One region of the Pigmentiphaga sp. GD03639 genome, then DNA from elsewhere that is predicted to be linked to it. Evidence: predicted binding sites of a transcription regulator. Region 1 holds the regulator's gene; the other holds the start of a gene.
The links. Region 1 encodes LexA, which represses DNA repair genes until DNA is damaged. Its sites were predicted from a motif close to ACTGTATNNNNATACAGT; they were not measured.
Positions count from the first base shown of each region.

Region 1 (4,406 bases):
ATCGACGGGCTCCCGCTACGGCGGGCCTGCGATGCGGGCGGTCGGCAACGACCTGTCATGCCAGTCCAGCCGGGGCTCAGGCCTCGGCGGGGGCGGCTTCGGTGGACACCTTGCGGGCCTCCTCGCGCTCGACGATCTTCATCATCGGCGACGGGGCGGTCTCGGCCTTCTTCATCTTGACGACGAGATGGCGCAGCACGGCATCGTTGTAGCGGAAAGCGTGCTCGAGTTCGTCCAGCGTGGGTTGGCCGCACTCGATGTTCATGCACACGTAGTGAGCCTTGACGAGCTTCTGGATCGGGTACGCCAGCTGGCGGCGGCCCCAGTCTTCCAGACGGTGGATCGTGCCGCCCTGGCTGGTGATCAGCGACTTGTAACGGTCGACCATGGCCGGAACCTGCTCGCTCTGGTCCGGGTGAACGATGAAAACTACTTCATAGTGACGCATCGAAGCTCCTTATGGATGGTCCCGCGGGCGTCCGGATGGGCCCGCCGTAGGCGCAAGTCCGCTCAAGCGTCTAGAGTCGGACAAGGGATCAATCTGGCGAAAAAATGGCTTCCGCCAAAAATCAAGCCCTTTATTATCGCCCGCGGAAGGGCAAAAAGCAAGCCAAAGGCCCGAGAACCGCCGTGCGGCGTGGTTTCGGGGCCCATTTCCGGGCATGGATGCACCGCCGCGGTTGCGGGCTGGCCGGCCTCGCACGGGCGGATCAATACGTGTCGAAGGCGCCCTGGATGTCGTCCATGCCCGCGCCCAGCGCCAGCATCAGCAGCACGCGCGCCTTCCACGGCGACAGCGTACCGGCGCCGGGCAGCCCGCCCGAGGCCGCGACGCAGCCGCTGCCCGTGCGGGTCGCGCGGACCACGGCCACGCCGCCGCGCTCCAGTCCGTCCAGCGCCTCTTGCGCGTCGGCGCTGGCCGAACCGTTGCCGGTCCCGGCCCAGACCAGGCCGCGCGCCCCGGTGGATCCCACCGCCCGGATCAGGGCGGCCGAGCCGCCGGCATAGCCGGCCAGCACCTCGACCGGAGGCAGCGGCGTGGCGGCCGTGAAAGGCGTGGCGCTGGTGTGCGGACGTTCCGGCCGCCCCATCCAGGCGACCCGGCCGTCCTGGACCCAGCCCAGGGCGCCCGCGTTGGGCGAAGCAAAGGCATCGGGCCGGTTGGCATTGGTCTTGGACGCGTCGCGCGCGCCCAGGATCTGGTGGTTGAGCACGACCAGCACGCCGCGCCCGGCGGCCTGCGGATGGGCGGCCACCGTGGCCGCGTCCAGCAGGTTCAGCGGGCCGTCGGAAGACAGCGCGGTCGCCGGGCGCATCGCGCCCACCAGAACCACCGGCCTGTCGGTCTTGAGCACCAGGTGGAGGTAATACGCGCTTTCCTCGAGCGTGTCCGTACCGTGGGTGACGATCACGCCGTCGGCGCCTGCGTCGAGCAGTGACTGCACCCGCCCGGCCAGCGACTGCCAGAAGGCGGGCGTGGCGTTCTTGCTGTCGATGGCCGCGAACTGCTCGGCCCGGATGTCGGCCACTTCGTCCAGGCCTGGCACGCTGGCGCACAGCTCGGCCACGTCCAGCGCGCCGGCGGCATAGGCCATCGTGGCCTGGGGGCGGGCGCCGGCCCCGGCGATGGTGCCACCGGTGGCGACGATGCAAAGACGTGGCAGGGACATGGCGGACGCAGGCACGGAAGGACGAGAGCCCGATGATACCCGCGGCCGGATTGGCGTTCCCGCGACACTTGCGTTTTCCGCTTGCGTCGCGCATCGATACTGTATAAAAATACAGTTACTGGATAAAACCACAGAAGCTCGACACGCGCCGTCGCCACCCGGTGGCGGGCGCCCCGCCACGGAGCCCGAGATGTCCAAGCTGACCGCACGCCAACAAGAAATCCTGGATCTCATTCGCCAGGCCATCGTCAAGACCGGCTTTCCGCCCACCCGGGCCGAAATCGCCCAGGCGCTGGGCTTTCGCTCGCCCAACGCGGCCGAGGAACACCTGAAGGCGCTGGCGCGCAAGGGCGTACTGGAATTGTCCGCGGGCACCTCCCGCGGGATACGGCTGAAAGACCCGGTCGCAGCCGAACCGCCGCTCCAGCTCACGCACCCCGTGCTGGCGCAACTGGTGCTGCCGCTGGTGGGCCGGGTCGCCGCCGGCAGCCCCATCCTGGCCACCGAGCACATCGACAAGGAAATCGGCGTGGACGAGGCCCTGTTCTCGCAGCGGCCCGACTACCTGCTCAAGGTACGCGGCAACAGCATGCGCGACGCCGGCATCCTCGACGGCGACCTGCTGGCGGTCAAGAAGGCCGCCCAGGCCCGCGACGGGCAGATCATCGTGGCCCGCCTGGGCGACGACGTCACCGTCAAGGAACTGCGCTACACCGAAACCGGCCTGAGCCTGCTGCCGGCCAATCCCGACTTCCAACCCATCGAAGTCGATCGCGAGCGCGACGATTTCGCGCTCGAGGGCATCGCCGTCGGCCTGATCCGGGCCGGCCTGGTGCATTGAAGACCCAGACGGACGACCATCATGAAACACTGCACGCCCAGCTCCAGTCTTTCCAGCGGCTTTCCCGCGCTCGACGCCGCCCTGCCCCAGGCCGGATGGCCCGTCGGCGCACTTACCGAAATCCTGGTCCCGCGCGTCGGGCATGGCGAATTGAACCTGCTCGGCCCGCTGCTGAGCCGGCTCACCAAGGCCGGCCGCACGGTGGCCTTGCTGGTGCCGCCGTACTTGTCCTACGCCCCCGCGCTGATCCAGCACGGCGTTTCGCTGGAATGCGTCAAGCTCGTGCGCACCGACCACCCCCTGGATGGCCTGGACCAGCTGGAATCCGGCGTGCGGGCGGGCGAGTTCGCGGCGCTGGTCGCCATCCTGCCCCCTGACCAGGCGGCCGCGCAATCCGAAAGCACGGTGCGCCGCCTGTACATGGCCGCGCGGCTGGCCGCCTGCCCCGCCTTCCTGTTCCATACCTGCAGCACGCCCGCCACGACCTCGGCATCCCAATTGCGGCTGCTGGCGGACATGAGCCAGGCCGGCCAGATCCGGCTCCAGCGCATCGCACCGGCTGCCCAGGGCGGCGAAGGCGCGGTCACGCTGGACATCGGCCAGCAAACGGTGCGTGCGGGGTTCAAGCCGGGGTTCAAACGTGCGGCCGGGCTCGCCGCGGCGGGAACGCACACGCGCACCGCCGAGGAAACGGACACGCATGGCACGGATGCGGATACGCTGCCGGCGCAACGGCCCATCATCCCGCGAACCGGGCAACATGGGCCGCATGCCAAACCGACTCCCGCGAATCGCAGCCCGTGGCCCTTCAAGCAACGTCGCGGCGCAAGCAGCAGCCGAAGCTATCCTTCCGCACTGGCGCTGCTGTTTTCTCGAGGCTGGAACGCCTGAGTCTCCCTACGGCACTCGCAGCAGGATAAGACTGCTGCGGAGCCTGTGCTCCGATGCTCCATTGCCCACGAATTTTTGAAATTCGTGGGCTTTTTTACGTCTCACCGGCGGATCTACGCACTTGCGGAAGTTGTTGTAAGCCAGCAATCCCCCCCCATTTGGAGTATGTATTTTTTCGTACTCATTGCTAGGCTGGTTGCTCCACTCCCCTCGCTGCGCCAATCCCGGAAGAGGCCATCATGCAAGCGAAATCCCACGTCCTCCACGCCCTTGCGGTACTTGCCACGGCTGCGGCCGCATCCGTCTGGTGTGCCAGCGCGGCTGCCCAAGGCGTCTCGATCGGAGGCTCGGGTTCAAGCTCGGGTTCGGACGGCCCCCGTGCCGTCGAGGAACAGTCCGCAGCCATCAGCTACAGCTCTCGCGCGGCGGCCTGCGCACGGGCCAAGTCCCGCGCCTCGGAGTTCGCCCAGCGCAAGAGCAACTTCAAGGACATCAGTCTGGGCGCCTGCGACTGCTCCTCCACCAAGACCAAGCCGTGGCAGCCAGCATTGCAGGCTCAATACGCGATGGAAACAGGCATGCCCCCTCCCACAGGTCCTGTCGACACCCACGAATGCACGGTCACCGCCCGTATTTCGCTCAAATAGCCGCCAGAGACGAGCCATGAAGAAACGCGGGAAAACCAGGGGCCGATCAATGGCGGCAATGGCCGGTCTGATCGCATGGGCGGCATGCTGGCCGGCTTATGCCTTTAGCGAGTCAGATCCACTAGACAATGGCTATGGAACCCCCGGCGACTACTCCCAAGACTACGAAGTCCTGTCCGAGAGAATCGTTTTCCACAGCAGGCTGATCAGCAACAAAAGAATGTACACCGGAGGGGAAATCAATAGAAAAACCGGCCGAATAAGCATTGAAACCACGGAGATGGCTAACAACTTCAGCGGCGTATGCAGCGTGGGAAGCTATGTCCCGGACACCAAGTTTTGAGCGCCGCCCTGACA
Region 1 is NZ_JAOCLR010000003.1:173,448-177,853, forward strand. It holds gene rpsF (30S ribosomal protein S6) at 77-448, opposite strand; gene N5K27_RS04605 (asparaginase) at 711-1,670, opposite strand; gene lexA (transcriptional repressor LexA) at 1,861-2,511, shown strand; gene N5K27_RS04615 (hypothetical protein) at 2,533-3,402, shown strand; gene N5K27_RS04620 (hypothetical protein) at 3,642-4,049, shown strand; gene N5K27_RS04625 (hypothetical protein) at 4,066-4,392, shown strand.

Region 2 (4,406 bases), on a different contig from region 1:
AGCAGGGCCAGGCAGTCCGGCATGCCGCGCAAATGCGCGTGCCGAGTATCAGGGTGGGCAAGATCGTCCGGTCGCAATTGGTAGCTGCCCTTGGCCGCGTGCGAGCGGGCCAGCGTGATCAGCTCGGACAGGTTGCCATAGCCGTCCTTGTTCATGGCCAGAAGTACCAGTTGCACGGGCAGGGGACCGGCATCGTCCTCCAGCCGGAACTGGCTGCCCAGGATCAGCGGCAGCTTCTGCTTTTTGGCCTGCACGTGCGCGCGGACGACGCCGGCCAGGGAACATTCGTCGGTGATGGCCAGCGCGCTATAGCCCAGGTCCACGGCGCGCGCCACCATTTCCTCGGGCCAGGACGCGCCCCGCAGGAAGGTGAAGTTGGTCAGGCATTGCAGCTCGGCATAGTCGGGAAGCTGGGTGCCGGGTAGGGAAGCGGGCAGGTCCATGGCGTCAGGCATACAGGCCGTGGAGATACCAGCGCGGTTCCTCCAGCGCCTGGTCGAGGTAGATCCAGTAGCGGATGCGGTCGGTGCTTTCGGCCACGAAGTAATCGCGGGCGACGGGCGCCCCGTCCCACCAGCCGCTTTCGATGCGCTCGGGGCCACGCACCAGGCGCAGCGGCGTGCCGTAGTAGGGGCGGTGCTGGCGCATGACGAGGGGGATGGGCTGGCGCAACAGCCACAAGGGCCGTTCGGCGGCGAAGCCGCAGGCTTCGGCATCGGGCCGGCCACGATCCAGGGCCGGCAGCCAACGGCTGGCGACCTCGGGGCGATGGTCGGCCAGGGGGCGGGCGGCCAGGACCCGGTCCGGGCCCAGGCGCGCCACCAGCAGTTCAAGCAGGCGGTCATGGTCGGCCGGTGTGCCGCCGGGATCGGTGAACAAGGTTTCGGAAGGGGTGGCGCGCGGCACGATGGCATCGGCGTGCAGGCCGATGGCGATGGCAGGCGCCTCCATCGCCAGCCGGTCCAGGTGTTCCTTGAGCAGGCGCAGCAGATGGTCGGCCTCCCAGCCCGGATTGGCCAGGGACACGGTCAGGCGGGTAGGAGGACGGGCGTATCGGCCGCGTTCATGTTCCAGGACCAGAACGATGGCATTGGTCGCGGTCTGGCTGGCGTGTAGCCAGCCCGCCAATTGCTGGACAAGGCGTCGAGCCACGACAAGGACTGCGGGAGCGTGGTCGATGCGAAAGAGCAATTCCACGCGGGCCGAGAACTCGGGTGGGGCCTGGACCCAGGTGAACAGCTCCGGCTTGCGGCCGCAGGCCTGGTCCAGCAAGTCGAGCAGTTCGCGGCCGCACCGGCGTTGCAGGCCGGATCGAGGCAGTTTCATCAGGGCCGCCACTGTGCGGCAGCCGATACCGTCCAGCCAGTCGCGATGCGGCCGTGCAGGAGGCAGCAGCAGGCAGGGCAGGTTCGCTATCCGGCGTATCAGGGGCGTCTCCCGCAGGACGCGTCGCGGTCCCGGCGTGGCGCGTGCCGCCAGCAACCAGGCGCCGTGTGCCGTGGGACCCATGCCGAGGCGAGCGTGGCAGCCGAGCTGGCGCAAGCTGTCGCGTATGCGTCGGCACAAGGCGGCAGGACCGCCGAAGACTCGCAGGCCGGCGCCCACGTCCAGCAGCAGGCTGGCATCGGGGCCCAGTGCCACCTCGGGGGTATATTGCAGCATGGCCAGCGCGGCGGCCTCCAGCAGCTGTGTCTCGCGCGCCGGATCGCGTTGGAGGAACTCGGCATGGGGTGCCAGCGCGCCGGCCCCTTTTTTGCGCATGCCGGGCCGTACGCCCAGCCGGCCAGCTGCGGGTGTCACGGCCACTACCGCTTCGTGGTCCAGCACCACGATCACGGCTGCCGGATCATCCTGCCAGAGCGGGTTCAGGGCGTCGAGGCTGGGCTGCGTCAGGTAGACGCTGATCCACAAACGCATGGCGAGGCTCGGAGGAAGGCTGGCCGCTGCCGAAGGCGGGCGCCGGCGGCGCGAGCGGCAGCAGCAGCGGCGTTTCGTGATGGGGGCCGCGGCGCTTCAGGATGGTCACGCTGAGATGGTCGCCCGCGGGCCGCAGCAGCAGGCGTAGCGGCGACGGCGACGAGGCGCGCGCGGCATCGGCATGGCGGAACATGAAGAAGGCGGTGTCGCCCGCCTGCGCCGCAAGGTGCAGCCGACGCAGGGCACTGGCCGGTGGCCGGGCGGACCAGTACAGCAGGGCGCCGCAACTGCCGTGCTGCAGGATGCGTTCGGCGGCCCACAGGGCATCGGCAGCCTGACTGGGATCGATCCACAGCAACTGGCTGGCGGGAAAACGATGCGCCAGCCAGGCTTGCGCGCAGGGCGCGTGAGGCGGATGCAGCAGCACGATGCTGCGCCGGGCGGGCAGTTGCCGCAGGGCGGGCAGGAGCAGCCGCATTTCGCCCAGACCGGGTTGTGCCAGCAGCAGTTCGGTCAGACTGCCCAGGGGCCAGCCTCCGCCGGGCAGGTGGCGGGACAGGTCGGGATGGCCGGTTTCCAGGCCCGGACGGTTGGCGCGCGCGAGTTGCGAGCCGCGCCAAAGGAGCGGGTGGATGGCGGCATGGGCCGTGGCGGACGAGATTCCGAAGGCGGACATGAGCCGGCAAACATGAATGATTACTGTATAAATATACAGTATTTGAGGGAAGTGGCGGCGGCATCCCTGTCTTTCGGCATGCCGTGTCCCGGTTCTGGTATCGTGGCTTGGCCGAGTTGTTGCTGTAATCCCTAGGAAAGACCGTTCATTCATGAAACCCATCAACAAATCGAACAAACTAGCCCACGTCCTGTACGACATCCGCGGCCCCATCATGGACAGGGCCAAGCAGATGGAAGACGAAGGCCAGAAGCTCATCAAGCTCAACATCGGCAACCTGGCCGTGTTCGGTTTCGACGCTCCCGAGGAAATCCAGCTCGACATGATCCGCAACCTGCCCAACTCGGCGGGCTATTCGGACAGCAAGGGCATCTTCGCCGCGCGCAAGGCGGTCATGCACTACACCCAGGCGCAGGGCGTGCAGGGCGTGACACTGGAAGACATCTACCTGGGCAACGGCGCCTCCGACCTGATCGCGATGGCCACCAACGCGCTGCTGGACGACGGCGACGAGTTGCTGCTGCCCGCGCCGGACTACCCGCTGTGGACGGCGGTCGTGAGCCTGTCGGGCGGCACGCCCGTGCACTACCTGTGCGACGAGGCCAAGGGCTGGATTCCCGACCTGGACGACATCCGGGCCAAGATCACCCCGCGCACCAAGGGGATCGTGGTCATCAACCCGAACAACCCGACCGGCGTGGTCTATCCCGACCACGTGCTGCAGGAGATCGTCGCCATCGCGCGCGAGCACGGGCTGGTCATCCTGGCCGACGAGGTCTACGACAAGGTGCTGTACGACGACGCCCGCCACACCGCGCTGGCGAGCCTGTCCACCGACGTGCTGACGCTGACCTTCAACTCGCTGTCCAAGAGCTACCGCGCCTGCGGCTACCGCGCGGGCTGGCTGGTGGTCTCGGGCGACAAGCGCGCCGCGCGCGATTACATCGACGGCCTGAACATGCTCGCCAACATGAGGCTGTGCGCGAACGTGCCGGGCCAGTGGGCGATCCAGACCGCGCTGGGCGGCTACCAGAGCATCAACGACCTGGTGGCCCCGGGGGGCCGGCTGCGCCAGCAGCGCGACCTGGCCTATGAATTGATCACCGCCATTCCCGGCGTGACCTGCGTCAAGCCGCAGGCCGCGCTCTACATGTTCCCGCGGCTGGATCCCGAGGTGTATCCCATCGAGGACGACCGCCAGTTCTTCCTGCAGATGCTGGAAGCCACGCGGGTGATGCTGGTGCAGGGAACGGGGTTCAACTGGCCGCATCCCGACCACTTCCGCATCGTGTTCCTGCCGCACGAGGCGGATCTGCGCGAGGCCATCGGCCGCATCGCCAAGTTCCTCGAGGACTACCGCCTCAAGCACGCCAGGAAGGCGCCGGCGTCGCCCGAGGCCGGCGCGGACGATCGTGCCGTCGTCGTGCCGGCCAAGTTCGGGGCGAAGGCCGGCTAGCGCGGGCGTCGATCCTGCGGGCGCTGCCCAAGCTCCCGCATGGTTGCGCCGATCCAGTCAGCGATGGCGTCCACGCCCAGCGCCAGGTTGTCGACGCTGCAATGCTCGGCGCCGCCATCGCGCAGCGTATGGACGAACAGCTCCGCCTTGGGGCTGTTCACGCATTCGGCGACCAGGCGTTCGGCCTGGACCAGCTTGATCTGCCGGTCGTTCTCGCCGTGCGTGACCAGGATGGGGCAGCGTATGCGATGCAGCACGCCCTCCAGCGTCATGCGGTCCGCCGTGGCCAGCAGGCCTTCCATGGTGGTCTGGCCGAACACCCACATCACATGTTCCCAGTAATGCGGAACGGGTAGC
Region 2 is NZ_JAOCLR010000035.1:16,406-20,811, forward strand. It holds gene N5K27_RS24990 (error-prone DNA polymerase) at 1-455, opposite strand, end outside; gene N5K27_RS24995 (DNA polymerase Y family protein) at 448-1,917, opposite strand; gene imuA (translesion DNA synthesis-associated protein ImuA) at 1,847-2,593, opposite strand; gene N5K27_RS25005 (pyridoxal phosphate-dependent aminotransferase) at 2,745-4,049, shown strand; gene N5K27_RS25010 (alpha/beta fold hydrolase) at 4,046-4,406, opposite strand, start outside.
Region 2: imuA (translesion DNA synthesis-associated protein ImuA) is a predicted target of LexA. The motif match lies at 2,616-2,633, and genes of this name have one in related genera.